2 regions of the Bacillus smithii genome follow, and region 1 is predicted to be linked to the other one. Evidence: riboswitches for the same ligand, from Rfam matches in the RefSeq annotation. Region 1 holds a riboswitch; the other holds the start of a gene.
The links. Region 1 has a riboswitch for lysine ahead of BSM4216_RS02940 (amino acid permease). Riboswitches for the same ligand answer to the same signal wherever they lie in the genome.

Region 1 (16,069 bases):
CATGTAATACAATAAAGAAAAAATAAAAAATTCTAATAATTAAAATAAAACAAAAGGAGGATATGTTGAAAATGATGGATTATGGCAATAGTTGGGAAAATTTTTCGATAACATAGGTGTTTTCATTTCAAAGATCGAGGAAAGGGCAAGTAGAGGGGCTTTCACCGGATATTTCTGTTTTATATTTAAGGAATTTTCAGATTCTTTTCAAAATGGTTCTGGTTTTGTTGAATTTTATTGTATAATAGTAAGAAATAGCATGAGTGGTGGAGTGAAGGAAGAGTGTGAAACAGGAAAGTCTTCCTAAAACTCTTTTTTTGTTTGCTGAAAATAATTTTTCGGCGGACAAGCCCCCTTTATTTGCATATCACTTGTTCTCTTGCCATTCTGTCCAATCGGCAGTGTAGCTGAGGCGAAAAACGTTCTTTAAGGAACAGGAAAAACAAAACTTTCCATTACACGGAAGCAGTGCGTATGAAAAGAAAGGATGAAACAAATGTCAGATAACAGATCTTTGCAGCGTGGTTTAAAGAACCGGCATATTCAGCTAATTGCTATTGGGGGGGCAATCGGCGTAGGGCTGTTCTTGGGTTCAGGAAAATCGATCCATTTTGCCGGGCCTTCTATTATGCTCGTTTATTTGATCACGGGGATTATGCTCTTTTTCATGATGCGCGCCTTGGGAGAATTGCTGCTTTATCGGCCGACGACAGGTTCGTTTACGGATTTTGCTGAAACGTTTATCGGACCGTGGGCAGGGTTTATTACAGGTTGGACCTATTGGTTTTGTTGGATTGTGACCGGAATAGCCGAAATCACAGCCGTAGGTTTGTATGTGAAATTCTGGTTCCCCGACTTGCCTCAATGGATCCCTGCGCTTATATGTGTTCTTGTATTGTTTGCAATCAATATGGCAACAGTAAAAGCGTTCGGAGAGATGGAATTTTGGTTTGCGATTATTAAGGTTGTGACGATTGTCGCCTTAATAGTCATTGGGTTGATTTTGGTTTTTACCGGATATAAAAGCCACGGCACCCATGCTACGTTTTCTAATCTTTGGAGCCACGGCGGGATTTTTCCGAATGGAGTTTCCGGATTTCTGCTGGCTTTCCAAATGGTCGTGTTCGCCTATGTTGGAATTGAACTTGTGGGGGTGACAGCCGGTGAAGCGGAAAACCCGGAAGTTACTTTGCCAAAAGCGATTAACAATATACCCATTCGCATTTTGATTTTTTACATCGGCGCTTTACTTGTCATTATGTCGATTTATCCGTGGAATGGGGTCGATCCGAACAGCAGTCCATTTGTGAAAGTGTTTTCGCTTATCGGCATTCCTGCTGCTGCAGGTATTATTAATTTTGTCGTGCTGACTTCAGCAGCTTCTTCCTGCAACAGTGGTATTTTTAGCACTAGCCGAATGCTTTATACGCTGGCAAACGAAGGAAAAGCGCCGAAGAAGCTGAAAGAGCTGAATGATCAAAGCGTTCCTGCACCTGCTCTTATCACATCAACGCTTGTGCTTTTGATCGGTGTTTTATTAAACTATTGGCTGCCGGATCAAGTGTTCACGTTGGTGACGAGCATTTCAACCATTTGCTTTATATGGGTATGGGGCGTTATATTAATCGCTCATTTGCGATTCCGGAAATTAAAACCGGAAGAGGCTGAGAAAATTTCATTTAAAATGCCGTTTGCTCCTGTTTCAAACTGGATTGTGCTAGCCTTCTTTGTATTTATTCTTGTCGTGCTCGGACTGGCCGATGATACGCAGGTAGCTTTGTTTGTCACCCCGGTATGGTTTATTCTTCTGGCCATTGCGTATGGAATTACGAAGAGAAAACAAAAAGGCGCGTTGTAAAATTTCAGTCCTTTAGATGCAAGAACCCCGTTCCGAATTTGGAACGGGGTTCTTTTCGGGCATCGGCGGCCGAAATATCTACGGATGTCGTGAGATTAATATTGCCGATATACATAAGGATCTTTCGGTTTTGGTATTTCTTCCCATTTGGTTACTTTTAAATAAGGAATATTTTCTTTAAATGGCTGATAATAAGTGGTTTCCAGCGTTCCTTCTACTTGCAGCCATTCATCTTTGTGTATTTGGGACTTCACGTCTTTTGGAAACTCGACAAGCATTCCATATACTCCGGCATCGGCTATGCAATGGATAATCCCGAAGCGGAGAACAAATAATTGATTGTTTTCAATGTCATCTGTTCGATATGCGAATCCTTTTAAAACAACTTTTTTGTCAATAAAATTGCCCGGATGGTTATAAATGGATTCCAACGCTCGAAAATAATGTTTATCGTCCAGAACGATCCGGTTTTCGGACCCATATTTTTTCAAATCATTTTTGTCCATTTGATTATAGGCAATTTTGTCGTAATAAGGGCTGGCATCTGGACGCAAAATTTGATGGTTGGCATATTGATCGGTATCGTTGTCGATAAAAGAAAAGTGAAAACCTTTCGCTTTTACGATTGTGGAGTCCAATGTTGCTGCCGGCAAAAAAATGCCCGTTATGATGGGAATCAGCATCATAGTATAAGTGAATACTTTTTTCAAAATCGTATCTTCGTCATGGGAATGATCGTGGCCATGGTCGTGATCGTGATTGTGATCTTTACGTTTATCGCCTCTTGCCCATTGAATCAATTGATACAACGTTAAAAAGCCCATCAAAAAGATCATGCTGAAGGAAAGATACGAATATTTCATATTAATATATTTGCTGATATCTCCTTTGGCGTGCAGCATCATAAAAAAATACGTGAAGCCGAATAAAATAATAATCCTGAGCACGATAAACACCTCCTATACAAAGTCTCCTCTGTCGACTGTTTAAAAAGGTTCTACATTTGATTGAAGCAACAGGATTGTTGTGAAAGAAGCCACTTAGCTAAATGATTAATGCTCCGACAAAAACACATACAGCAATCAGTGAAACAAGCACAAACACAAACCATTTTTGAAAAGCGTCAAGCATCATGAATAAATTTTTGATATCCACCATCGCTCCAAACACTAAAAAAGCAATAATCGGACCTGTTCCGAAAAGCCCGGAAAAAGAAGAGGCGATAAATGCATCGGCTTCTGAACAAATCGACAGGATAAAAGCCAGCGCCATCATGACCAAAACGGCCGTTACTTTCGAATGACCGAATTCAAGCAAAGCGCTCGTTTTGAAAAAGGTTTGCATGGCAGATGAAATCAGCGCCCCAAAAATTAAAAATTTCCCAACAGAGAAAAATTCGTCAATGGCATGGTCGATGGTTCCAACTATTTTCGAGCGAAGGCTCATTTTATGAGATCCATGTGAGTGATTGTGAGAAAGATGATCCATCACCTTTCTTAATTGTTGGTCATTAAATAAATAAGAAATGGCAATGCTTACGACTATGGAAACTCCAATGGCTAAGCTGCAGCGATACAGCGCCATTTTCCAACTGTCCCCGAAAGCGACGAAAGTTGAAAATATGACAATAGGATTTATAATCGGGCCGCTCAACATAAAAGCAATGGCGGCATGGAGAGGAACATTTTTTTGTACAAGTCGTCGTGTAATGGGAACGATGCCGCATTCGCAGCCTGGAAACAACGATCCAATACAAGAGCCAAGAGCGGCGGAAGCAAAACGATTGGCTGGGATCATTTTGGCGATCATTTCCTCTGTTACAAACATTTGAATCAACGCTGACAAAAATACGCCGATGACAACAAACGGCAAAGCTTCGATGATGATACTGATGAAAATGGTATTCATTTGTAATAATGTTTGACTCATTGATTTCCACCTCGAATATTCTAGTGTAAGTCTAGACGAACAAAGGGTAGAAATACACTCAAGCACAATAAAAAGAAGCTTAAAAGAAAGAGTGTAAATGATCCATCATGAATCTGAAAGAACTCTGTTTCAATTCCTTCGTATTGGATCCAATAATATTATTAGATGTTTTTATCAAATCACTATCCATATCAACAGTCAAGCAATCTGTTAATCTGTCGGACAGTATAAGAATTTATCAATGGTCCATGGGAAATATGAGAGTCATTCTTGACGACGATGTTGCATGTCTACAAAGCAAAAGAATGCCATATGTCATCATATCAAAATGGATCGGTTCATACGAGTGGAAAATAGTAGACAATTAGACAAACTTTTAAATATCCCGGTTAAAAGAAAATGGTCAACGGAAAAAGAGGAGAAGCGTTATGCGAGACTTTGAATTTGGACCGATACGACAGACATCGCCGTTATGGAGATTAGCGGAAAGAAATGGGCTTCAATGAACAAAGCCCGCGATAAGATTTCTTATCGTGGGTTTTGTTCAATCGATTATTTATTGATTGATATTGTAAAAGGCTTTCTTCACGTCAATCTTTTCTTTGATCACCTTATTTCTGTAAAGCCAATCGTTAACATGTTCCCAAACTTCTTGATCTTGATAACCAAATGGCTTGTCTTTGCTGTTCATTAAAGGAAGCAGGATATTCAAACTTTTTGTTTCTACTTGTTTATCAAGAGGGAAACTGTCGTTTTCATGGTCAAGCAGAATCTTTAAACCGGCTTGAGGGTTTTTAGTAACTTCTGATTGCCCTTTTGCAACAGCTTTCCAGAACTTTTTATACACATCCTTCTTTTCTTGAAGTCCTTTTTCGCTTGCAACCAAAACAAGCTCATAATAATCAGGAACGCCATATTGAGCCGGGTTAAATATCCGAACAGGATGTCCTTCTTTTTCTAAAAGGATGCGTTCATGATTGATATAGCCGCCAATAATGCCATCTACTTTCTTGGAGGTGATCGCCGGAATTAAATCAAAGCCGACATCCGTCATTTTGACTTTTTTTGGATTGCCGCCGTCTGTTTGGATCATCGTATTTAATATGGCTTGTTCTATATCGATAGATGAATAGCCGATATTTTTTCCTTCCAAATCTTTAGGACGGTGGATTGAGCTGTTAGTTGGAACCATTATACAATCAAGTGGATGTCTGACAATGGCCGCTAAAGATACAACCGGAATTCCTTCAGCACGGGAAACGATTAATTGCGGCTGGTAGCTAATCGCTAAGTCGACTTTTCCTGCCGCGACAAGTTTCAACGGATCGTTGGTTTCAGCTGGCATTTTAATGTCAACATCAAGCCCTTCTTTGGCAAAATACCCTTTTTCTTTCGCTGTATAAATGGCGGAATGGACAGCATTTGGATACCAATCCAGCATGATCGTTACCTTTTGCTTTCCATCCTTAGTCTTTGCTGTATCTTGTTGTGAGGAACAACCCGCTGCAATCAAAACGAACAATAAACTTACACCAATCAATCGGATGATTTTTTTCATGACTCAACACCCATTTCTATGATTTTCTATTCCATTTTAAAAAGCTTTTTTCAATGAAAGTGGCTATACTAAATAAAACCAATCCTAGAACCGTTAATAAAGCAACGGCTGCAAATACTCCTTCGGCATTTAAATTTCCTGACATTCTTCTCGTGTAATATCCGAGTCCTTCGCTGGCTCCAAGCCATTCGCCAATGGTTGCACCAACGATGGAATAAATAACGGCCATCTTAATGCCAGAAAAAAGAGAAGGCATGGCGAAGGGAACTTCTACTTTTTTAAATATTTTCCATTTGGACGCGCCCATGGACCGTAACAGATCCACATAATCTTGATCGATATTTTTGAATCCATCATAGCAGCTGATCACGATAGGGAAAAAAGCAACCAGCACCGTTACAGCGATTTTGCTCCAAATATCGTATCCAAACCAAAGGACAAAGATGGGCGAGAGGGCAATAACAGGAATCGTTTGAGAAAACAAGACAAAAGGATAAAGCATTTTTTCTACCAGCTTGGAAAAGTGCATGGCGAGTGCTATGGTGATCCCGCCTACGAAAGAAAAAGCAAAACCGATCAAAGCTTCTTTCAGCGTTGCCGGTGTATGTATCCATAACAAAGCCTGTTTCTGTTCGTATAGCATTTCTAACACTTTGGAAGGAGCAGGAATGATAAAAGATGGGACTTTTCCGGTTCTTGCCGCCCACTCCCATAGAGAAACGGCAATGATGACCAAGAGCCCGAATGCTCCATAATCTGCTAACAATCTCTTTAACTTACTCATTGGCAATCTTCTTTTCTATTGTTTTTCGATAGGTTTGTACTTCTGGCCAATAAACCATGTCGACACTCCTAGGTCTAGGCAAATCCACGATGATTTCTTCCACTTTATGGTCAGCGTGTAACAGCAAAATTTTATCGCTTAACAAAATGGCTTCTTCTAAGTCATGTGTGATAAATAAGATGGTGTTGTCCAATTCCTTCCAAATCGATAACAGCCAATCGTGCATTTCTCTCTTTGTCAAAGCGTCAAGAGCAGCGAAAGGTTCATCGAGGAGCAAAACTTCGCTTCCCATAAAAAGTGTTCGCAGAAATGCCACCCTTTGTCTCATGCCTCCGGAAAGCTGTTTTGGCAAAGCGTTCTTCCAACGGATCAAGCCAATGCGTTTCAGCCATTCTTCAGCATCGGCTTTCGTCAAGTTTCGCTTATTTTGAACTTCCAAAGGGAGCATGATGTTGTCTATCACGGTACGCCACGGAAGTAGTAAATCTCGTTGGGGCATATAACCAACACTACCGGGGCCCGGTGTTTTTCCGTTGACGGAAATGATCCCTTCCTCACATGGAAACAAGCCGGCAATCAGTTTTAATAGTGTACTTTTTCCTGTCCCGCTTTTTCCGATTAATGAAACAAATTCTCCTTTTTCGATATGAGCGGAAAAGTTAAAGATGACCGGTTTTGTTTCACCGGGATAGGTATAGGAAACATTTTCTAAACACACAGACATTTTTCGTGTTCCTCCTTTCCTCTTGAGTTTTCCTTTTCTCTTTGAGGCGGGAATGATGAAAAAAACCCGCTCTTCAGCCTAAAGAGCGGGTTCATCTTCAATGTCCATTTCAAAAAGACTCCACCACTTCCCTACGCTGGCATTACCCATCTCAGGTTCAAAGGGTTTAGAACGAACGTTCAATCTCAGCCTTGTCGGCTCCCCTAGTGTGTTGTAAGCAACTATTAAATTCTTATAGTCTATCCTAGCAAAATCATTCAGAAAAGTAAAACGTAATCGAAACATTTTGTTATAAAAAACTTTTTCATTCAGTATAAATGAAAGGTTTGTTTTAAAATATGAAAAATTTATAAAAATTATATAAATTCAGATAATTATTATCCGTTATGGAGTATAATGGTTAAAAATTGGAAAGGGGAGAATCTCTTTGAAAAAAGTGGTAAATTTAATTACTAAAAAAACGATGGCAATCGCTCCGGCTTATGATCTTGAACATGAATCCATCATTTATGAAGTGGACCGCACGTTTTTCAGCAAAAAACGTCCGCTGGAAATTTTGGATGATGCCTGCATTTGTCGTTGTTCCACTTATGAGGGAAGAATTCGTGCTGTCCGAAGAAAATTAGGTCACTATAAAAAAACTCCTCTGATGATTTCTCCGGATGAAATGCTCTACGCCTTTCCTACTAAATCACCTGAACGATATGATTGTATATGGGTTTTTCCGCGTCATGTGAAAGATTGGAGAGAGGCAGGGGAGAATGCGTTGATGGTTCGATTTTTTAACGGATTGGAAATTACCGTCAATTGTTCCTCTTACACTTTCAAGCGTCAAAAAGAAAAAACAGCGGACTGCTTAATGCACTTTTCTGATCCTCCGTTTGTACATATTAAAGGGTTTTCAGCAATCAAAAAGGAAACGGAGAAGATTTAAAATTTACTTTTCATTTGCCATAAGGGAATCCTATTTTTAGGATCAGCTCTTTTGGAGCGATTCTTTCTTCATCAGTTTTTCTGATTTGTTTTTGCACAATTTTGCAAACGATTTCTTTTTGTGGGGTTGATGTACTGAAAGGCTGATTCACTAGAGCTGTTTTTCTTTTAGAAAGGATTTTGCTGTGAATCAGCTTCTTTTATTTTACCGAATCGTGTATGGAAATTCTTTAATAGTGCAAAAACAAGATGAAGATTGAATTGGGTCAAAAGTTCTAAAATCTAGTGGACGATCATAAATGAGAAAATATGATTATGCCACCGATAACAAGAAAGAATAATAGAATTTTTGGAGGAAATGGAATCAATGATCGTAAAAACGAAATAATTAGTAGTTGCATTATTTTTCGTTATTATTCTATAATTTTTAGTGTGATAATTGAATAACGAGTTAAATCCTCATCAATTGATGGGGTAGAGGTCGCGGCTTTTATGAGTAATTCGGACGAGATGCTGAGAACATTGACGACTCCGAAGGAAAGGAAAGGCCGCCGAAGTCCGTCCTGTTCTCAGAAGGCGCGGGCTGGGGCTGTATCCGAATAGGAACAGAACTGTCACGCTTTTTGCCCGTAAAGCGTGGAGCACTACTGAAGAAGTATGATGAGGGGTATTTCTATATTTGCGCCATCGAATCTTCTTCGGTGGCGCTTTTGTTATTTAAAGCCAATAAGGATCAACGAGTTTTAATAATGAATCTGTTTAGGCAGTCATCACCGCTTTTTATCTGCAGCAGAATGATGGCAAAGGAGTGTTTAGTTGAATGGTGAAAATACAAGACAGTAGAAATGCGACGGAGACGGGCAAGTTAAAAAGAGGACTTCGATCGCGTCATTTAACGATGATTTCTCTTGGGGGCACAATCGGTACCGGATTGTTTCTGGCCAGCGGCGGAGCGATTCATACGGCAGGGCCTGGAGGAGCGTTATTGTCTTATTTGATTATTGGAATTATGGTGTACTTTTTGATGACGAGTTTAGCGGAAATGGCTGCCTATATGCCGATCACTGGAAGTTTTAGTACGTATGCGACTAAATTTGTTGATCCTGCTTTAGGATTTGCCCTCGGCTGGAACTATTGGTATAACTGGGCCATTACCATTGCGGCAGAATTATCTGCTGTTACCATGATTATGAAATTTTGGTTTCCGCATAGCCCCTCATTGCTTTGGAGCGGACTTTTCCTATTGATTATGTTTATATTGAATTATTTAGCAGTAAGAGGTTTTGGGGAAGCGGAATATTGGTTTTCCCTTATTAAAGTAGTGACGGTCATTGTCTTTATCGTCATGGGCACTTTAATGATTTTCGGCATTATTGGCGGAGAAGCCGTTGGATTTAAGAATTTTACGATCGGCGATGCTCCTTTCCACGGTGGATTTATGGCGATGCTGGGCATTTTTATGGCGGCCGGATTTTCTTTTCAAGGTACTGAGCTTCTTGGGATTACGGCCGGTGAAACCGATGATCCGAAAAAAAATATTCCAAAAGCGGTCCGGCAAGTCTTTTGGAGAATTCTTTTATTCTATGTATTAGCTATTTTAGTCATTAGCCTTCTAATTCCTTATACAAATCCAAACCTTGCAAACGACGACGTTTCTGTCAGTCCGTTTACGCTTGTCTTTCAAAAAGCAGGGGTTGCTTTTGCGGCATCTGTCATGAATGCCATAATTTTGACGGCGGTTTTATCTGCCGGAAACTCCGGAATGTATGCTTCTACAAGAATGTTGTGGAATTTGGCTATGGAAGGAAGTGCGCCAAAATTTTTAGCTAAATTGGATAAACGAGGAGTTCCCGTTAATTCCTTGATTGTGACCGCACTGGTCGGCTGTCTCGCCTTTTTAGCATCTCTTTTCGGAGACGGGGTTGTGTATACATGGCTGCTAAACGCTTCCGGCATGACGGGATTTATCGCATGGCTTGGTATTGCTGTCAGCCATTACCGGTTCCGCAAAGCTTATGTTGCCCAAGGCTACAAGTTGGAAGATCTTCCTTACAGAGCGAAGCTTTTCCCGTTTGGTCCTATTTTTGCTTTTGTACTCTGCACAATCGTTATTTTAGGGCAAAATTACTCTGCCTTTATCGGCGATAAAATTGATTGGCACGGCATATTAGTTTCCTATATTGGCATTCCTGTTTTTCTCGTATTTTGGTTTGGCTATAAGATTGTAAAGAAAACAAAAGTGATTTCATTAAAGGATGTTCAATTCAAATAAGTTTTGTAAAGAATGCTTATCCCCGCATGGTCCATCCATGCTGGGATTTTTCTTTGACTACGGGATCTATTGGAGTTTATGTCTGTTTATTTGCACCGTTGGCCAATAAAAAAGGAGAACAGACACCCGTGGTATTCCGTGAATTAGACAGAATAGGTATCGTGACGAACGATTAATGGAAAGAAAACTGTGTTCAAACATGAAGGAATAAAGTCGAGAAATTCGTTTCATTCTACCGTTTTCAGTATTGGGCGAGTGGGCGTAAAAAAAGAACCTTTGAGAGATCAAAGGTTCTTTTTGGATCGGGAAGACAGGATTTGAACCTGCGACCCCTACGTCCCGAACGTAGTGCTCTACCAAGCTGAGCTACTTCCCGGTATTTTTTCGACATTGATTATTATATACCTTATCACTGATTTTGTGAACTGCCTAAAAGTTATTTTTATTTTCGAAATTTTTTGCGACAGATTGATCGTTATAATAGTAAAAATAAAGAGCACCGACGGAAAATCGGTGCTCAATAGGTAGGTGTGGTAGACCTCGTGGTTTACCAACCAAAACCTTATCGCAATTGAAAGAATATCAGATTATGTCGAACTTTGTCGATGAAAAAATAATGGTTATACTTCCGATTTGTGGGAATTGTTGTTTGCGAAGTTATGAAACATGGTGTGGATATGTGGATTACCTTTAAATTCACATCTGCGAAATAAACTATGAACTTGTTCTTCCGCTATATCTATGTCGATGAGGTGTAATTCCTTCTATGTTGGTTACCCCCTCGAATTTGTGATAATGACCGCCTTCAGAAAGTGGAATAGCCGGACCAGTAACCCCGCGGATCATATGTCGATGTCCATCATTAAAAGAAGTAAAAGCAAAATATCTATGTGTATGTTGAGATGTGTTTAGGGCGGGTTCAGTAATTCCGATAAATCTATGGTTATGCCCCGCGTTATAAGAGGTAGCTCCTCTAAAGCTGTGGACATGGAGAGAGATAAGCCTTCCGTCCCATGAGTTGACGTAAAGTGGATAGGAATGAACGGGGGCAGAATCATTCGAATGATACGTGTATCCGGAAACGGGTATCTCCATCAGCAAAACTCCTTTTCATTTTTTTATATTGTATGGGAAAAAGTCTAAAAAAGAGTGGGGATTTGCCTGAAGTGGATAGAACGATAGTTTGGCGGAATGATAGTGGTGGGTGAGCACCATCATTCGCACATCCACACTTATGTTCGACAATCAAACAGACATTCGAACAGATGGTGTAATATCGTTGGATAAAATGGCATTCATAAACTGGAACGACCCAAAGTTCCAAACGGAAATGAAACGATTCCGAATAAAGGTTTAATGAAGGTGCGATGGGGCTAAGCAGAGAGCCGAGACGTTCATTAAATACGAAACGGGCATGAGAGCTGGATTTGAATACATCCTTGGCATCGTTAAATAGACGGCTTGGAATGTTTAAGAGTTTGGCTGCAAAGAATGGAAAGATGAACGAGAAACAAAATTTCTGGTTGTGCCTTTAAAAAATTTACAGATTGTTTCGGAACGATAATAAGGTTGTTTTCAGTGACGCATAGCTTCCTATAGCGGCATAGCCATAGAACCATCCCATAAAAATGCCCGCGATCAAGTGGTGGCGATGGCTGATGAACACAGAGAACAGCAATCCAATGATGACCGCTACCGCCGGTACATATTTTTTAGGGACTTTCAAAAAAATCTTTATAACTTGAGTTAGAATGAATACAACAGGTACAGCGATGAAAGCATCCCAGACATTTGTTTGTATGACAGGAAAATGGAAATTCATTCATTTCATCCCTTTCTTTCGTATGAGTAGTATTTGTTTATTTGTCAGGAAATAAACCATTTAGGTGCTAGTAGACCCGGATATTGAAGTTTGGGACATCCATACAGGAATGCAGCCTGTCTTGCAGAATATTTTCTAAAAGGCTTTTAACGACAAACAGTCTTCTTGATTCTTCACTTTCCTTGAATCCATTTCTTTCATTTGCTATAATGAGTGACATTCTAATTATAAAATTTTTAGCTATATATCTTGATTTCGAAATATTAGAGAGCAGAATATATTCGAATGAAGAGGAAGGCTGATGTCGAAAACATTGAATTGGGGCTCACCATGAAATGTTCCAAAATGTGATGAACCACCCGGCCTTCCTCGGAACTTGTAGAAAATGGATGCTTTCAAAATAATTGGAGCCCAGAAAAGAAGAGGAATCGTGCTGTTTGTCTTATAATTCGGAAAAAGAAGGAGGAAGAAATCTTTGTTAACGATCGATCCATTATCTTTGCCGGAAAAGGAAAATTATAAGTTTTTAACGGGAGGAATTATTCCCCGCCCCATTGCGTTTGTTACCTCTTTATCTAAGGAGGGTGTATTGAATGGCGGGCCGTTTAGTTACTTTAATATCGTGGCCGCTAATCCACCGCTTTTGTCCATTTCGGTGCAAAGAAACAATGGAATGAAAAAGGATACGGCGAGAAACATTTTAGAAACGGGTGAATTTGTTGTTCATATTGTGGATGAAAGCAATGTGGAAAAAGTCAATCTGACGGCTGCTACCATTCCGCCGGATGAAAGTGAAATTGAGTTGGCCGGACTGACCCCTGTTGAAAGCACAAAAATTTCTGTTCCGGGAGTCAAAGAGGCGAAAATTCGAATGGAATGTGTGTTGGAACAATCGCTCGAACTTGGCGGCAACGGAGAAAACGCTGCTTGTGATTTGATTATAGGAAAGATTGTTCAATACCATATTGACGAAAATCTTTATCATAAGGGAAGAATAGATGCCCGCCAATTGAAAGCTGTCAGCCGATTAGCCGGAAGCGATTATGCAAAACTTGGAGACTTTTTCTCTATCGAACGGCCGAAATGAGAAGAGGAAACCGAAGGAGATTTCATTTTTGGCGTTAAGGCTATGATCCTTAGTTTCCAACGTCAGAATTTGTAAGAGTATCTTTTGAAGGAATGGCGCAATGATTCGGATGAAAAAATCGCTTTGGATAAAGCGGGAAAGGTCATTATCGAGGGAATGGCGGACAAACACAAGTGTGATATCATGATTCCACGGAAATAGAAAGATGCAAAACGATAAATACCGGAATAGCGATGTTATTCATTGGAAAAACACAGCCCCTCTTCACCCTGAAGAGGGGCTAAATGGAACCGGAGGAATAAAATTACTTATAAGTGAATAAGTTCATCTTTCAGAGTAAAGTCCGTTTTATTCTTTTTTTAGAAGCTTTTTTTCAATTTGTTCACTCTTTAAAGGTTTGCTAAATAAGTACCCTTGTCCAAGGTCACATCCGTATTGCGCAAGGATTTGAAGCTGATATTCGGTTTCGATTCCTTCGGCCACTACACGTAAATTTAAATTATGGGCAAGGGAAATAATAGAATGTACAAGAGAAGCATTTTTTTGATTCGTTAATTCTTCGACAAATGATTTGTCTAGTTTTAAAACGTCGACTTGCAATTTCATTAAATACGACAAAGAAGAAAAACCGGTTCCAAAATCGTCAATGGCAATTTGGACTCCCATTTGCTTCAGCTTTTGGATCGTTTGAATTGTCGTATCGAAATCTTGAATCATCGTGCTTTCTGTCATTTCTAATATAAGATATTGAGGTTCGATCTCTGCTTTTTTTATTAAGTTTAATATGTCTTCGACTAACGTTCCTTTTTCAAAATGCTGAGGCGAAATGTTGACGGAAACGGGAACCTTATGAAAACCAAGCAATTGCCATTTCTTCATTTGCTTCCCAACTTGTTCAAGAACCCAATGTGTAATGGGAACAATTAAATCTAATTCCTCCGCACGAGAAATAAATTCACTCGGGGCGATCATTCCTTTTTGAGGATGGTTCCAACGAATTAAGGCTTCTAAAGATTCAATCCGTTTCGTTAATAGATTAAATTTCGGCTGATAGACTAAATAAAATTCGTTATTAAGGATGGCTCTTTGAATATCACTTTCGAATGAATCGTTGAAATCCGTTAGCTTGCCGCAAAATTGATAATTGTTCTTCCCGAATTGTTTCGCTTTGTGAAGAGCTTGATTTGCATGTTTTAATAATGTGGAGATATCTCCGCCGCAATTTGGATAGATGCCAATTCCAATAGAAGAAGTCGTCTTAAATTCATGGTTTTTGATTTTCCATGGCTCTTGCAGTGCCGATAAAATTCGTTTTGCCAGATTGCCCACATCTTCGATCGAAATTCCTGTAAGCAAGATCGCAAATTCGTCTCCGCTCAATCGCGCCAATGTATCTTCTTTACGAATGCATGCTTTCACCCGTTTCACAAACTGGATCAATAACTCGTCTCCTACGTCATGTCCTAACGTATTATTCACCCATCTAAACTGGTCTAAATCCAAAAACATGACAAAAAACGGTTCTTGACGGCTTTTAGCTTGATTCATCGTATGGTGGAGGCGTTCCATAAATAAGCGGCGATTGTAGGAACCGGTTAGATAATCATGGAAAGCCATGTTTTCTAATTCTGCTTCATATTGTTTTCGTTCTGTCACTTCTTTTGAAACGCAAAGAATGTGATGAAGCTCCTGGTTCTCGCCATACACGGGTGTCATCTTTGTTTCTAGCCAAATAAAAGAACCCTCTTTATGTTTAAAACGGAATTCCACCGAACTATGCTCTTTTGTTTTTAAAACGTTTTGGAAACACCTAACCACTCGTTCGATGTCTTCTTTGTGAACAAGTTTATAAGGGAATTCGCTTCCTTCATTTAGAACGATTCCTAAAACGGTACGATGTGAAGGAGAAGAATATAAAATATTCATATCAGCGTCAAGAAGAGAAACGAGGTCGGTCGTGTTTTCCGCAATTAATCGATACTTCGCTTCATATTCCTGTAATTTTCTTTCCTCTTTCACGATAAAATTTTGTAAAAACGCTATTATATAGGCCGTTTTCACTTGCTCATTATCGATAAGCGAGAGATTATTATCCACATCTGTTAAATTTTCATCATTACGGCCAAAAATCGTGTCAACCAGTTCGGACGTTCCGTCTAACTCGATCTGGAATGACTTTTTCAATGACGTCTTATTTTCAGGAATCTCCACAGAAAGATTTTTCCCAAGCACTTCATTTTCTGAATAATCGTATGTCGATTTTTGATTTATTTTTTGGAGATTGACAATCGATTCGATTATATTAGAAAAAGGGTCTGGAATTTTTTTTGCACGAATTCGTTCATTTTGGCTGCTCTTTTGTTCAGTCATGTTTTGGGCAATCCCCAATACACCGGTTACAGTATTGTTCACAATAATCGGAATATTGGTTAGTTTAAGCAATACACGCTCTTTTTTCTGATTATAAATGGAACATTGGTAGTGTCTGATTTCTCCTTGCAAGACAGCATGGAAATGTTCCATTGCAGACGCCAGACTATCAGGTGTTATTAAGGAAGCAAATGAACAGTTCATAAGATCTTTCCATCTATATCCGGTCACTTGTTCAACCGAGTGATTGGCCTTTAAAATACGACCCTTCAAATCCAATTGGAAGATAAGAACGGGATGGTTTTTTGCTGCAGATTGATGATACTGTTGGCTTTCTTTGAACTGATGCTCTTTTTCCGTTTGTTCCGATATCTCTTTAAAAATCCCCATAAAGCCTATGATTTCTCCGTTTTTATTTTTTATGGAGGAATACAAAGTGTTCACATGAAGCAGTCTGCCATCTTTTCGTTTCCATGTTGTTCGATGAAAAAGGAAATTATTTTCTTTTTGCAATAGGGTGGTCCGATTGTGGCATTCTTCCTCAAAATGACCCGGCGTGAGCTTTAAATGATGAATAGGGAGCCCAACGACATCTTCTTCTTTCCAACCAAATAACGAGGTAAAGGAAGGGTTGGCGCGGATGATGTTCCAATTGGAATCCATTATCAATATCCCATCCGATGTCGCGGCGAAAAAAGATTCAAAAATGGAACGCAAAGGAATGAAGTCTTC
Region 2 (16,069 bases), 1.5 Mb from region 1:
GTTGCCATTAAGCCGGCTAAGCCGCCTCCAACTACGATGATCTTTCCTTTACTCATGGACACTCACTCCTTTTTTACCTAATGATGTACATCATCCATCTGCCTATCTCATACAAAAGCGAACAAAGCAGAAAGGCCGACATACGAAAGCAATACGAATACCAACAGTGAAACATACGTGAAAACGCGTTGAGAACGAGGCGTCACAATGATTCCCCAACTTACGCAGAAAGACCATAAGCCGTTCGAAAAATGGAAAATGGCCGATACAACCCCTACTATGTAAAAAGCTAGCATATATGGATTTGATAGAATATTAGCTACCATATCATAGTTAACTTCTTCCCCCATGGCTGCTTGAACGCGTGTTTCCCAAACGTGCCATACAACAAAGATGAGCGTAAAAATTCCTGTTAAACGCTGCAAGAAAAACATCCAATTTCGGAAATAACCGAAATTTCCCAAATTATTTTTCGCCGTAAACGCAATATATAAGCCGTAAATTGCGTGATATAAGAGCGGCAAAAAGATTAACACGATCTCCAATAAATAAAGCAACGGCAAGCTTTCCATAAACTTCGCCGCACGGTTAAAAGATTCCGCTCCCCTAGTGGCAAAATGGTTCACAATCAAGTGTTCAGTCAGGAATAATCCTATCGGAATTACACCTAGTAAAGAATGAAGCCTTCGATTAAAAAATTCACGATTTCCTGCCATACGGTACCCCCCTTGGTTATGAGCCGCCAATCAACATTTCTACAAAAAGAAATGTTTTCTGGCAACTGCCATCATTTTGTAACAATTATTTGACAAGTTCATTGTAACCCCATCACTGGAAAGCGTCAAGAAAACGTCTACATATTTTTCTATATTAATAAAATGACCAATTATAAAAAAAGTCGATCAATTCAACAGAATGTATTTTAGCAGAATATAAATATTTTTCAGCTTAGAGACAAATATTCCACACCTATAAAAAATCGATCGTGGAATGAAAAAAAGTTTTTTCATCTCCATCAGTCTTGTATATAATGGATACAGAAAGTAGGGATTTCAAATGGAGAATCATAAAGACATTATTCCACAAGAGCCGCAATCTGTTTCGATGTTCGCCTATGAGCTGTACCGGGATATTTTGTTACCGGAAATATTCGGCAAAGACACGGCGGACATTTTCTATTGGGCAGGAAAACAGCTTGCAAGAAAATTTCCTCTTCTATCTATAGATGAAATCTGCTCTTTTTTTGAAGAAGCTTGCTGGGGAACGCTCCAGGTGATAAAAGAAGAAAAAAAAGAGTTGCTGTTTGAATTATCAGGTCCTATTGTATTACGAAAATTTGACATATATTCTGAACCATTTTTTTCGTTGGAAGCAGGTTTTTTAGCGGAACAAATTCAAACGCAGAAAAACGTGACTGCCGAAGCGATAGAAGAGGTACATAAACGTTCCAAAAAAGTCCGTCTTCTCGTGAAATGGGAATAACGGCATCTTTTCTCGTCTATTTGCATTAAAATAGTTGTCTTAGAAACTATGGTTTCGAGAATCTGCTTTCCCCAGCTTCTTTCTTTTTTCTACATAAGCCAAAAAGACGGATGGGCAATAAAACATCCGTCTTTTAATCATTTGACAACGATCAGATCGTCGCTTTTGTTTTTTGTTGAGCAAGCCCAAAACCATCATGAAGGACTTGAGCGGCTTTTTCCATATCTTTTTGATCTATGACTGTAGACACCTTAATCTCCGAAGTGCTGACCATTTTGACAGAGATATGGTTTTCAGCCAAAATGGCAAACATTTCAGCGGCAACTCCTGGGTTGGAAATCATTCCGGATCCTACAATAGATACTTTTGCCAGTCCTTCCTCATATGTAATAGAATCAAATCCAAGCTTTTCTTTATTTCGTTCCAATACATGGATGGTGTCATGCAAATCATCCGTTTTGATAGAGAACGACACACTGCCAGTTTGATCATGGATGCGGCTTTGAATAATAATATCGACGTTGATGCCATGATCCGCCAGAACGCCGAAAATGGAGGATAAGCTGTTGATTTCATCCTTTAAGCCTTCTACGGTAATTCTCGTAATGTCATCTTCAAATGCTACGCCTCTTACCACCAAATTCTGTTCCATCGATATTTCCTCCTCAATGATCGTTCCATTTTCCCTTTCCATGCTCGATCTTACAACAAGCGGGATGCTGTAATTTTTTGCAAATTCAACCGCGCGCGGATGCAAAACACCTGCTCCTAAATTGGCTAACTCCAACATTTCATCATAAGAAATGGAAGAAAGTTTTCTCGCCCCTTTGATATATCTTGGATCTGAGGTGAACACGCCAGTCACATCGGTATAAATGTCGCAGCGTTCCGCTTTCAACGCCGCCGCCAGCGCCACCGCCGTTGTATCCGATCCTCCTCGCCCGAGAGTCGTAATTTCACCGTCTTCTGTGACGCCTTGAAAACCGGCTACGACCACTATCTTTCCTTCTTCAAGCAAACTAGTCAGCTTTTTTGTTTCAATATTGAGTATACGCGCATTCCCGTGAAGTTTTTCCGTCTGAATGCCGGCTTGCCATCCAGTGAATGAAATGGCCTCAAACCCTTTTTTGATCAAAGCAGTTGTCAAAAGCGAAATCGTCACCTGTTCTCCAGTCGACAGCAACATATCCATTTCCCTTTTGGGAGGATGATCATCGATGGCCTTAGCGAGTTGGACAAGCTGGTCGGTCGTTTTCCCCATTGCGGAAACGACTACCACCACATCATTTCCTCTCTTTTTTTCTTCGATTACACGATTGGCCACATTGAAAATTCTGTCTATATCACCGACAGATGTTCCTCCAAATTTTTGAACAATGAGTCCCAACAAAGATCCCCTGCCTTTTCATTGATTCACTTCTAAAACGCAAACAGGCAATGAGAACCAAATCTCATTGCCTGTGAAGATGTAATAAGAAAATACATCAAGCGTGAGATAGCTCTCCAAGACGATACCATCTTGACAGTTCTGCATTTCTTAAACACAGAACCAGCAGAAAAAGGAATGAGCCTTTCACTGCTTCGGCGGCCGTCCCCTTTCCAAACTTTTCATGGAAGCTCATTCTTCTCCAAGCTTGTACTCTTGAACTCCGCGCCTCTATCATCACTTTTACGTATGAAAGTGATTTTATTTAATTTTAGGATATTATAGCATAATGGGATTTTTATGACAACGCGCTATTTCAACTTTTTCTTAATGTTGCGGGCGATCTTTTCGGGAATACCGATTTTCGTAAACTCTTCTAATTCTGCTTCTTTCATTCTTTTTAATGATCCGAAATGTTTTAGCAGAAGTTTTTTCCTTTTCGGTCCGACTCCCTCAATATCATCAAGTGCGGATCGAAAAGCTGTTTTTCCCCTCAGCTGCCGATGAAAGGTAATGGCAAAACGATGCACTTCATCCTGAATTCTTTGCAGCAAATAAAACTCTTGACTGTTCCGCTCTAATGGGACAATCTGCAGAGGATCGCCAAATAATAACTCTGATGTGCGGTGCTTTTCATCTTTAGCAAGCCCTGCAACCGGTATCGACAAATTGAGTTCATTTTCCAATACATCTTTTGCGGCTTCGACTTGCCCTTTTCCACCATCGATCAAAATTAAATCGGGAAGCGGCAATTGTTCCTTTAATACCCTTGTATATCGTCTTCGAACCACTTCTCGCATTGATTCATAATCGTCCGGACCTTGAACAGATTTAATCTTATATTTGCGATACTCCTTCTTTTCAGGTTTTCCATCGATAAAAACAACCATGGCGGAAACAGGATCCGTGCCTTGAATATTCGAATTATCAAATGCTTCAATTCGCAATGGGGTGGATATTCCCATCGCTGCCCCTAGTTTTTCAACAGCTTTGATCGTTCTTTCTTCGTCTCTTTCGATAAGCGAGAATTTTTCTTGAAGAGCGATCGCCGCATTTTTTACCGCCATCTTAACTAATTCTTTTTTTTGCCCTTTTTTCGGCTGAATCATTTTGACTTGAATCAGTTGTTCCGCCAACTCGATGTCCACGTTTTCAGGCAGCAAAATTTCTTTCGGTTTTATATGATGGGCTTTGGAATAAAATTGTCCGAGAAAGGTTAAAAATTCTTCCTCATCTTCATTGTAAATGGGGAACATCGAAACATCTCTTTCGATCAGCTTCCCCTGTCTGACGAAAAAGACTTGAACACACATCCAGCCTTTGTCAACGGCATAACCGAATACATCACGATCCGTAAAGTCGTTTGTTGTTATTTTTTGTTTTTCCATCGTCGCCTCGATATGGGCAATTTGATCCCGATATTCTTTTGCTCGTTCAAATTCGAGATTTTCCGCCGCTTCAGACATCTTTTTCATCAATTCATCTTTAATCTCTTGATAGCCGCCATTTAAGAAACGGGTAATTTCCTCCGTCATTTTTTTGTATGTTTCTTCTGGGACATGATTGACACAAGGAGCTAGACATTGGCCCAAATGATAATATAAGCAGACTCGATCGGGAAGAGTGGAACATTTTCGCAAAGGGTATAGCCTATCGAGCAGCTTTTTCGTATCATTCGCCGCTCCCACATTGGGATATGGTCCAAAATATTTGCCTTTATCTTTTTTTACCTTTCTTGTTGTAATCAGGCGAGGATGCCGTTCCGCCGTCAATTTTATATAAGGATAGCTTTTGTCATCCTTGAGCATGACATTATATTTCGGATCATGCTTCTTTATTAAATTCATTTCCAATATTAACGCTTCAATGTTAGAAGAGGTTACAATATATTCAAAGTCTTCAATCTCGTTGACCAGCCGCTGGGTTTTCCCGTCATGAGACCCGGTGAAATAAGAGCGCACCCGATTTTTCAACACTTTTGCTTTTCCGACGTAAATGATCGTTCCATGACGGTCTTTCATTAAATAGCAGCCAGGCTGGTCGGGAAGAAGAGCTAATTTATGCTTGATTATATCGTTCATGATCGCCACCTCCTGGACCACCTGGTGAACCAATCTCACTTTCATCTGTTTGTAGTGAGAGCTTCTTTAAAGACTCGTATATTTTAGCTGAACGATTGCCTATATACAAGAACCATTTTATGTTTTCCCATGTTCAAAAACGTTCATGTTCATACATTGGATCGCCGACACCATTTTCGTTTCTTCTGTATTGATTCGTTTCACCGTGAAAATGGGAGACTTCTCGCAAACGAATGGAGAAAACAATCACGCACCCGCTTTTTTCTTGCTTTGGCTGTTTTGGCATGCATACTCGGCGATTCACCCGCCATTCTTCTCATTTTAAGAAGGCTACCCTTTCCAAATGAAACGGGTCACCCTATTTCATTTGGAAAAAGTAAAACAGTCATTTTCAAGAAAACGGTTGTCATCGTCCTGTTGAGACACTCGTTAATATTCCTTTCATTGAAAAAAGTTAAGTCTTTTCCATTTCATAAAAAACCAAAATCATGCTGATCCAAAATAAAAAGGCAAGCCCTCAACTCAATAACATTGAGATGCTTACCTTCGATTTTACCGCATTCCTCGAAATGACGGAGAATTATGAGTGCGGCAACATTCATTAAGCGTGTTTATTAATGAGTTCAGTTAACGCTTCTTTCGGTTGATATCCGATGACTTTATCCACTATTTCTCCATCTTTAAACAAGAATAAAGTCGGGATACTCATAACACCGAATTTTCTGGCCGTTTCTTGGTTTTCATCCACGTCCAGTTTCACGATCTTTAATTTATCATTCATTTCTGCATCAATTTCTTCCAAAACTGGAGCAATCATTTTACAAGGTCCGCACCACGGAGCCCAAAAATCAGCTAAAACAAGACCGCTGCTTGTTTCAGAATCAAATGTTTGATCAGTAGCTTTAACAATAGCCATTATTACCAATCCTCCTTATTTCCTTTCAGGTACTAGGGACAGTATACCATCCTTTAAATTGGAATGCTAATTTTTTGTTTGCAATTTGCATTTTCCCCGATCTACTTGAATTCTATTCTTTATCTCTATTACAAAAGCAGCGGACGAACGTTTTTAATCAAACATCCAATCAAAAAACGGCCTCGACAAATCCATGGCCGTTTTTTGATTGGATTACGAAGAAGCTATCTTTAATTTTTTGAATTCTTCTGTCAATATCGGCACTACTTGAAACAAGTCTCCAACGATTCCGTAGTCGGCTACGCTGAAAATATTTGCTTCCGGATCTTTATTAATGGCTACAATCACTTTTGAGTTGGACATCCCGGCCAAATGCTGAATGGCTCCCGATATGCCGCAAGCAATATAAAGATCAGGCGTAACCACTTTTCCCGTTTGTCCAATTTGCATAGAGTAGTCGCAATATCCCGCATCACACGCTCCTCGAGAAGCTCCCACCGCACCGCCAAGGACATCCGCCAGTTCTTTCAGCACTTTAAAGCCCTCTGCGCTTTTTACGCCGCGTCCCCCGGAAACAATCACTTTAGCTTCCGTTAAATCTACTCCTTCGCTCGCTTTCCGCACCACTTCTTTTACCACGGTGCGTATGTCTTTAATATCGGCTTGAACAGATGTGACTTCGCCGGTCCGGGATTCATCTTTTTCAAGAGGTATAATATTATTCGGGCGGACTGTAGCAAAAACGATTCCATCCGTGACTATTTTCTTTTCAAACGCTTTTCCCGAATATATCGGGCGAGTAAAGACGATGTTTCCCCCTGCAATTTCGACCGCCGTCGCGTCGGAAATCAGCCCTGTATTCAGTTTGCTGGCGATCTTAGGGGACAAATCTTTCCCCAGTGCCGTATGGCCAAAAACAATGCCATCTGGCTTTTCTGATTCGACCACTGCCAAAAAAGCTTGAGCATATCCATCTGGTGTATATTGTTTTAATTGTTCATTCTCAACCACAACCACTCGATCCGCTCCGTAATGGATAAGCTGTTCCCCTAAGTTTTTTATCGAATCACCTATGATGACGCCAACTACTTCTCCGCCTTCCGCTATTGTTTTACCCGCAGACAAAGCTTCAAACGAAATGTTTCTGAGTGCTCCTTCACGAACTTCTCCTAATACCAACACTTTTCGTGCCATATTCGACCCTCCTGTTTCTTGTTCCCTTTCCATTACACTACTTTTGCTTCCGTATGCAGCAATTGAACCAGCTCTTTTACTTGATCACTTAAATCGCCTTCCAATATTTTTCCTGTTTCTTTTTTTGGAGGCAGAAACACTTCAATCGTTTTCGTTTTTGGTTCAACATCCTCTTCTTCAAGATCCAAATCATCCAGTTCTAATTCATCAAGCGGCTTTTTCTTCGCTTTCATGATTCCGGGAAGCGACGGATAACGAGGTTCGTTTAATCCTTGCTGTGCCGTTACGAGCAACGGCAGGGAAGTTTCAATGACTTCCGAATCCCCTTCCACATCACGGATCAATTTTGCTTGCGTCCCCTTTATTTCAATCTCAGTGATCGTTGTCACATATGGAATGCCTAATAGTTCTGCTACACGCGGCCCCACTTGCCCGCTGCCGCCGTCTATCGCCACATTCCCCGCTAAAATCACATCCGCCTCTTTATCTTTTAAAAATTCAGCCAAAATTTTCGCCGTTGTAAATTGGTCCCCGTCTTCTAAATCGTCTTCAACATTGATTAAAACCGCTTTGTCAGCTCCCATCGCAAGAGCAGTGCGCAGTTGTTTTTCACTTTCTTCGCCTCCGACGGTTACAACAGTCACTTCTCCGCCGTGAGCATCACGGATTTGAATAGCTTCTTCAACGGCGTATTCATCATATGGATTGATGATGAATTCCGCACCCTCTTCATCAATGGATCCATTGGTAATCGTGATTTTTTCTTCCGTGTCAAACGTTCTTTTTAACAACACAAAGATGTTCATTCGTCTCCCTCCAATATCATAATATTCATCCTTTTAATAATGTTCGGATAATTAAATGGACAAAATGTCTACTCTCCTTTAAAAACAGGAGCTCGTTTTTCGATAAAAGCTTTTATCCCCTCTTGCCCATCTTTCGATTCAAAAACTTTGCCGAACCATTCAGCTTCTTTCTCCATCCCTTTTTGAAAATCGCCTTGCTTGGAATAATTTAATAGTTCAATAGCCGCTTTCAGTGAAAGCGGACTCTTCTTCGCAATTTTTGCTGCTAATTCCCGTGCCCGCGGTAGAAGTTCTTCCTCCTTGCAAACATCGTTGGCAAGCCCCCATTGAACCGCTTCACTTCCCGAAATCGGTTCACTTGTAAAAAGCATCTCGGCTGCCTTTCCGGTACCGACATAACGAGGCAGTCGCTGGGAGCCGGCAAAACCAGGGACTAACCCAAGGCTAAGCTCCGGTAAACCTAATTTGCTATTTTCCGTCACAAGGCGAATGTGGCAGCTCATGGCTAATTCCAAACCTCCGCCCAATGCCGCTCCATGAATAGCGGCAATTACAGGTTTGGAGAAATGTTCAATGCGATTAAACACTTGCTGCCCATGAGAAGCGAGAGAAGAAAATTTTTTGCCATCTTTGACAGTTGCAAATTCCTTAATATCCGCTCCCGCGGAAAAAAATCTCCCTTTTCCGTAAATAAGTACCACTCGGACATTCTGCTCGTTCTCCAATTCATCCAAGAGCAAATCCAATTCTGAAATGACCTCATTCGCTAAAGCGTTTGCAGGCGGGCGATCCAAAATCACTTCCGCCACATTTCCTTGTCGTTGCCATGAAAGATATTCCATTTCCTTACCATCCCCTTATACAACGGAAAATCATTTTTCTCCTAAAAACCCCTTTAATAACAGTTTGGCTACAGTTGGTGTGAGAGCCACAAGGTCATATTTTTGTTTGTTCATGACCCATGTTGTAGCGATTTCATCGATCGTCCCAAACAGCATTTGACGAGCTATGCGAGTATCAAGATCAGGAGCAAATTCCCCGCTTTCCACTCCTTCGCGAAGAATTTGCTCTATAAAATCTAAATATTCTTTCAACACATTATTGATGCGTCGGCGTAATTCTTGATTGGACTGCCTTAGTTCCAGCTGCGTTACTACTGCCAATTTCGGGTTTTGAGAAAGAATTCGAAAATGATTTTCTATCATCATGAATATTTTCTCTGCAGCCGTTTGTTTCCCTGCTATGACTTCTTTAATTTTTTCGATGAAATTCGCCATTTTTTCTTGAAACAATGAAATTAAAATGTCTTCTTTATTTTTAAAATACAAGTAAATGGTGCCGTCGGCTATTCCCGCCTGCTTGGCGATCTTTGAAACTTGTGTTTGATGATAACCGTTTTCGGCAATCGTAATCACGGCCGCGTCAATGATTTGATGGTATTTCGGTTTGTTTCTTCTCAAGACAATCCCCTTTCAAACTACACATCATCATTTATGAATGATCATTCATTCATAAATGAATCTTATCTTTTTTCTCCCATACTGTCAATAGAAAGGTTCATCATTATTTTTTCTTATTCAGCTTTCTTTTTCGTTTTTGCCTAAATTTTCTTTTTCTTCTTCTGTAAGAGCACGCCGCAATATTTTTCCCATTGCGGTTTTCGGCAATTCTTCCCGAAACTCGTAAATTCGTGGTACTTTATAGGCTGCCAAACGTTTTCTGACAAAAGCATCCAACTCTTTTTCCGTTGCAACCGCGCCTTTTTTCAGTACAACATAGGCCTTGACAGTTTCCCCACGGTAAGGATCCGGAACCCCGGCTACGACAGCTTCCTGAACCGCTTCATGTTCGTACAGAACTTCTTCCACCTCGCGAGGATAAATATTATAGCCTCCTGCAATAATGATATCTTTCTTGCGGTCGACGATGTAAAAAAATCCTTCTTCGTCCATGTAACCGATATCCCCTGTCAAAAGCCAGCCGTTTCGCAAAACGGCCGCTGTCTCCTCGGGACGATTCCAGTACCCTTTCATCACTTGCGGCCCCTTTACAGCCAACTCGCCAATTTCATGAGGGGGAAGCGGATCTCCGGTTTCCAGCGATAAAATAGCTGCATCTGTATCCGGCCAAGGGAGCCCTATGCTTCCTTCCGCCTTTCTGCCCCACAGTAAATTGGCATGGGTAACAGGAGAAGATTCGCTTAATCCGTAACCTTCCACTAATTTTCCGCCTGTCACTTCTTCAAATTTTTTCTGGACTTCTAACGGCAATGGAGCCGATCCGCTAATACAGCATTTAATGGAGGAAAGATCATATTTGCTGATATCAGGATGGTTGAGCAAACCAATGTACATCGTTGGCGCACCGGGAAACAAAGTGGGACGTTCTTTTTCAATCGTCTTTAGTGTCGTTTTGACATTAAATTTCGGCAATATAATCATTTTATAAGCTTGCATAACGGATAAAATCATGACAGCCGTCATTCCATAAACATGGAAAAATGGGAGCAGCGCCAATACCGATTCTTCCCCTTTGCGGCACTTGTACAGCCAAGCGTCAATCATGGAAGCGTTTGCAACAAGGTTTTTATGAGTCAGCATGACCCCTTTTGGGAATCCCGTTGTTCCCCCCGTGTACTGCAAAAGAGCAAGATCTTCTTCAAAATCGAAATCTTCATCGATTTCATTCGCCGTTTCGTTTTTCAAAACCACATCAAATAAATGAATATTCCCTCTATGATGCACTTTTACCAATATTCCTGTTTGTTTTTTTTGCATTTGAGAATAGATAGTATTTTTAGGAAAGGGTAAATAATCTTTGATAGCTGTGACAATGACATGTTCAATGTCCGTCTTGTCCATGATCTTCGCCACTCGGGGGTAAAGAACATCCAGCGTAAAAATCACTTTTGCACCTGAATCCTCCATTTGGTATGCCAGTTCTCTTTCCATATAGAGCGGATTTGTCTGTACGACGACGCCACCAGCGTATAGTACACCGAAGTATCCGATCACGCTTTGGGGACAATTAGGAAGCATGATCGCCACTCTGTCTCCTTTTTGCACGCCAATTTTGCGCAAATATCCCGCTAACTTTAAAGCAGATTCATACACTTCTAGAAAGGTCATTTTCTTCCCCATAAACTGGATGGCCGTGTTCTCGGCATATTCTTCGGCTGCTCGAGTTAAATAGGATTGAATCGGAATAGGCTCATATGAAAGTGTAGCAGGAATTTCCTCCGGATAATGTTTAAGCCATGGTTTATCCGTCATCGAACTCCCCCTTCGATATTTTTTGGAAAATTTAAAATATTATATACGAATTATACAATATATTTATCCTATTTACAATCAAAGAAAAAAGATCGAACCTCCCTCCAAAATCGAAAGAGGTTCGACCTTTTTAAGCAAAAAAGACTAAATATATGATTCCAAGAATAAAAAATGCTCCGCAGCAAACAAGCAGCACTTTGGCCAATTTTTCCATTGTTTCATCTCCCCAATACGTTGTGGAGCTTGTTTAAAGAGAAGGAAAAAGGTGAAGACTTGCCAATATGGATTTTACTTCAGTTCAACCACTGTGACGCCGCTGCCGCCTTCCCCCGCTTCTCCGAGACGGATGCTTTTCACTGATCGATGACGCTTCAACAGCTCTTGTACTCCTTTTCTTAAAGCCCCTGTTCCTTTCCCGTGAATAATGGAAACACGCGGATATCCGGCCAATACGGCATCGTCAATGTATTTTTCTACTTTTATCAAAGCATCTTCATAGCGTTCCCCGCGCAAATCCAGTTCTAAGCCCACATGATAATCTTTTCCCTTTACGGTAGCCAACGGTTTCGGATCGACCTTTTTTTGCAAAGGAATGTATTCAAGATCCGATTCATTGACATTCATTTTTAAAATGCCGACTTGAACGAGCCATTCGTTCCCGTCGACTTTTTCGAGTATCGTTCCTTTTTGACCGAAGGACAACACTTTTACTTCATCTCCCGGCATAAAGGAACGGCTCCTTTTCGCTTTTGGTTGCGGTGTTTTTTTGTCTATCTCCGGCATGGCATCAGACAACCGCTTTCTCGCTTCGATCAATTCATGCTCTTTTACTTCTGCATTCTTTTCCAAGCGCAGTTTTCTTAAATGGCGAATGATTTCTTCCGCTTCTTCTTTCGCCTTTTCGACAATTTTGGAGGCTTCTCTTTCAGCGCGGCTGTACATTTCTTCTTTTTTCTCATAAAACTCTTGCATCTGGTTTTGCAAATCTTTTAAAAGCTTTTCAGCCGATTTTAAATAATCTCTTGCCTCTTGTTCTTCTTTTTCGGCTAATTTTCTGCTTCTCTCTAAAGAAGCAATCATATTTTCTACTTCGTTTGTATCGTCACCCGTATATTGTCTTGCCCGTTCAATGATCTTATGATTTAATCCTAAACGCTCGGAAATTTCAAAAGCGTTGCTGCGTCCGGGAACGCCGATGAGCAAACGATAAGTTGGGCTTAATGTTTCCACATTAAACTCAACACTGGCATTGATGACTCCGTCTCGGTTGTATCCATAGGCTTTCAATTCAGGATAGTGGGTGGTTGCCACTACCCTGGCCCCTACTTCAAGCACTTCATCCAAGATCGAAATGGCAAGAGCCGCTCCTTCCTGTGGATCAGTCCCTGCTCCGAGTTCATCAAACAGCACCAAGCTCTCCCCCGTCACTTCCTTTAAAATGTCTACAATATTCACCATATGGGAAGAAAATGTACTTAAGCTCTGTTCAATGGATTGTTCATCCCCGATATCGGCAAATACGGAATGAAAAACGGCCATTTCCGAACCTTCCTGAGCCGGTATTTGCAGACCGGATTGTGCCATTAACGTTAAAAGACCGATGGTTTTCAGCGTAACGGTTTTTCCTCCGGTATTCGGTCCGGTAATGACGATCGCTGTATAATCTTTCCCCAGTTCAATATCGTTGGGTACAGCTTCCTCTATCGGCAGCAAGGGATGACGCGCTTGATGAATCCTTATATATCCTTCTCGATTCATCAACGGTTTAGAGGCTTTCATGCTCTTGGCCAATTTCGCTTTGGCAAAAATAAAATCCAAATCACCCATCACTTGAACAATGACCAGCAGTTCATCGGCATTTTCCTGTACTTTCGCCGACAACTCTCTTAAAATTTTTTCGATTTCTTCCTGTTCTTTCAGCTTCAATTGCTTTAATTGGTTATTTAATTGAACAATCGATTCCGGTTCAATAAAGAGAGTTTGTCCTGAAGATGACTGATCATGGACAATCCCGCCATAGTGGTGGCGATATTCTTGTTTCACCGGGATGACGTAGCGATCATTCCGAATCGTAACGATGGCATCCGAAAGCATTTTCTGCGCATTTTTGGATCGAATCATGCTTTCCAGACGTTCGCGAATTCTTCCTTCATGAATCCTGATTTGACTACGGACCTCTCTTAATGTCGAACTGGCAGAATCCAAGATCTCTCCGTTTTCATCGACAGCGCGTTTAATGTCATGCTCCAGCTCCGTCAACACAGGGATCTGTTCTGTTTGTTCTGATAAAATCGGTAACTTTTCCCCGTTTTCAACCAGTTCGGCGATAAACTTTTTCATCATCCGTCCTGAGTATATCGTTCCAGCAATTTGAATCAATTCTTCGCCATTGAGCAATCCCCCGATTTTGGCTCTTTTCACGTGTGGACGGATATTATGCAGCCCATCTAGAGGAGCATGTCCTGCTACTCGTAAAACGGTTGCCGCTTCATCCGTTTCCTCCTGCCAGTGAACCACTTCAGAAAAATCAGCAGAAGGAAAGAGAGCGTCGATTTTTTCAATTCCCAATGAAGAAGAGGCGTGCTGTTCCAATTGTTGCTTAATTTTATCAAATTCTAACGTTGCCAATACTTTCTTATTCAATGAGCAATCTCTCCCATCAAGCATCATTCGATTTGTATAAAGCTATGCTGAAAAAGGTTGATGGATCTCATACCATAAGTATTCTCCAAAATGAACCATCCAAATGACCATATTAAGGGATCTGTAAAAAGCGTTTCATCTGTTTTGCATCCAATGTATTCAATATATTTTCCCGTTTGATCCAGCCCTTTCTTGCCGCTTTCACTCCGATTTCCATAAACCGCAATTGGTCAACGGCATGGGCATCCGTGTTGATAAAAAATTTCACACCTGCTTCTTGAGCTTTTCGCAAATGATCCGCAGATAAATCCAAACGGTGCGGATTGGCATTCAATTCTAAAGCCGTATTCGTTTCTTTCGCCCATTCAATCAATAAATCGATGTCGACATCATATCCTTGTCTTCTGCCAATCAGTCGGCCAGTCGGATGAGCAATTAATCGGACATACGGATTTTCCAAAGCCGTCCGCAGCCTTTTCATAATAGTAGAACGGGATTGGGAAAAATGCGAATGAATGGATGCAATGACGAAATCCAGCTGCGATAATAATTCATCGTCGAAATCTAGCGTTCCATCCGGTAAAATATCCATTTCAATACCGGAAAAAACTTCAATATCCGTATATTTTTCGTTTAATTTTTTGATTTCTTCTATTTGTCTCTTGAGCCGATCAGGCGTTAAACCGTTTGCCACTTTTAAATATTGGGAATGGTCGGTAATGGCCATATATTGATACCCTTTCTTTCTGCACGCTTCCACCATATCCTCCAAGGAATAAGCCCCGTCCGACCACGTAGTGTGCATATGCATATCGCCTTTCAAATCTTCCATTCTCACTAGATCCAAGCTTTCACGATAATGGTCGACTTCGGTTCCGTCCTCTCGAATTTCAGGAGGAATCCAAGGCAAGCCAAAATGGCGGTAGAAGTCCTCTTCTGTAGAAAAGGTCACAGTTTCTCCTGTTTCCTTGTTTTCGATGCCATATTCGCTAATTCGTTCTCCTCGTTGTTTGGCAAGCTGTCTCATCCGAACGTTGTGATCTTTTGAACCTGTAAAGTGATGAAGCGCCGTGGCAAATTGTTCCGGTTCCACAATTCGGAAATCAACCGAAACACCATATGAATCCTCAAGCACAACCGACACTTTCGTTTTTCCGGCTGCTGTTACTTCTTTGATTCCCGGAAGATGGATCAGTGCATCCGCAACCTTTTGTGGATCAGCCGCAGCGATGATAAAATCCAAATCTTTCACCATTTCCCGTAACCTGCGAATGCTTCCGGCACGGGAAAATTGTAGGATTCCATCGATGTTTGCAAGGTTCTTCTCGATTTGTTCGCACAGTTCAAGCATATGCCAGATGGGTAGTCGTTCCGGTCGATCGCCAACTTGCTTTATGGCCGCTAAAATTTTTTCTTCCGTTTTTTTCCCGAATCCAGGAAGATTTTGCACCTCCCCTTTTTCACAGGCGGCCTTAAGTTCCTCCGCATTCGTAATCCCAAGCTCTTGATAAAGTTTGGAAATTTTTTTGCCTCCAAGACCCGGAATCTGCAAAAGAGGAATTAAACCTTTCGGCACTTCCTGCTGCAATTGTTCCAAAACAGAGGAGGTTCCCGTTTCTATAAATTCCTCGATGACACTGGAAGTAGCCTTTCCAATGCCGGGGATTGATGTAAAGTCTTTTATCTCATTTAAACCGCGTTCATCTTTTTCAAGGGCGGCCGCGGCCTTTCGAAAAGCGGACACTTTAAAGGAATTTTCCCCTTTCAGCTCCATATAGATCGCAATATTTTCCAGAAGCCGAACAACGCTTTTTTTATTGTTGATCATCCATTCTCACCCGCAATTTGGAAAAAATCGATAAATATTTCATCTATCGGCTGTACATATCATGCCATTATGTCTATTGAAAACTTGGTATTCTTCCTATATACTATCAGAAACACAGGAAATGAAAAACTTCTCCTATTCAGAGAAGTTTTTACAACGTTGTTGGGTTGAATGCAATCAGCTGTTTCACATAGTCCGAAACAATCGGCGTATGGTTGATCATCGCTCCGGCAATGACAGATTGCTGCAGCTGAGCTTGAATACTGTCAACCGGGAGGAATGTGCCTAGAACGATGAGCACAAGCAAAACAACATATATTTCTAAAAAACCGAGGATTCCCCCGCCGATCATGTTGAACTGACGAATAACGGGCAGATTGGCCACAATGCTGAGCATGGAAGCTAAAAAGGAAAGAGCGAT

Region 2: it holds a riboswitch for lysine, as region 1 does, so the genes downstream of both, BSM4216_RS11485 (aspartate kinase) here and BSM4216_RS02940 (amino acid permease) in region 1, are expected to answer to the same signal.

Annotation. Positions count from the first base shown of each region.
Region 1 is NZ_CP012024.1:617,060-633,128, forward strand. It holds gene BSM4216_RS02905 (amino acid permease) at 497-1,858, shown strand; gene BSM4216_RS02910 (TIGR03943 family putative permease subunit) at 1,954-2,805, opposite strand; gene BSM4216_RS02915 (permease) at 2,903-3,787, opposite strand; gene BSM4216_RS02920 (ABC transporter substrate-binding protein) at 4,344-5,345, opposite strand; gene BSM4216_RS02925 (ABC transporter permease) at 5,362-6,129, opposite strand; gene BSM4216_RS02930 (ABC transporter ATP-binding protein) at 6,122-6,853, opposite strand; TPP riboswitch at 6,965-7,068, opposite strand; gene BSM4216_RS02935 (competence protein ComK) at 7,290-7,787, shown strand; lysine riboswitch at 8,254-8,441, shown strand; gene BSM4216_RS02940 (amino acid permease) at 8,607-10,058, shown strand; tRNA gene BSM4216_RS02945 (tRNA-Pro) at 10,361-10,434, opposite strand; gene BSM4216_RS16095 (YmaF family protein) at 10,773-11,153, opposite strand; gene BSM4216_RS02950 (hypothetical protein) at 11,599-11,880, opposite strand; gene BSM4216_RS02955 (flavin reductase family protein) at 12,356-12,967, shown strand; gene BSM4216_RS02960 (sensor domain-containing protein) at 13,316-16,069, opposite strand, start outside.
Region 2 is NZ_CP012024.1:2,447,747-2,463,815, forward strand. It holds gene sdhA (succinate dehydrogenase flavoprotein subunit) at 1-56, opposite strand, end outside; gene BSM4216_RS11475 (succinate dehydrogenase cytochrome b558 subunit) at 108-716, opposite strand; gene BSM4216_RS11480 (YslB family protein) at 1,057-1,482, shown strand; gene BSM4216_RS11485 (aspartate kinase) at 1,634-2,869, opposite strand; lysine riboswitch at 2,971-3,150, opposite strand; gene uvrC (excinuclease ABC subunit UvrC) at 3,220-4,989, opposite strand; gene BSM4216_RS16765 (hypothetical protein) at 5,123-5,293, opposite strand; gene trxA (thioredoxin) at 5,591-5,905, opposite strand; gene BSM4216_RS11500 (electron transfer flavoprotein subunit alpha/FixB family protein) at 6,119-7,099, opposite strand; gene BSM4216_RS11505 (electron transfer flavoprotein subunit beta/FixA family protein) at 7,132-7,905, opposite strand; gene BSM4216_RS11510 (enoyl-CoA hydratase) at 7,974-8,747, opposite strand; gene BSM4216_RS11515 (fatty acid metabolism transcriptional regulator FadR) at 8,778-9,365, opposite strand; gene BSM4216_RS11520 (long-chain-fatty-acid--CoA ligase) at 9,483-11,177, opposite strand; gene BSM4216_RS11525 (endonuclease MutS2) at 11,466-13,820, opposite strand; gene polX (DNA polymerase/3'-5' exonuclease PolX) at 13,933-15,648, opposite strand; gene BSM4216_RS11535 (CvpA family protein) at 15,800-16,069, opposite strand, start outside.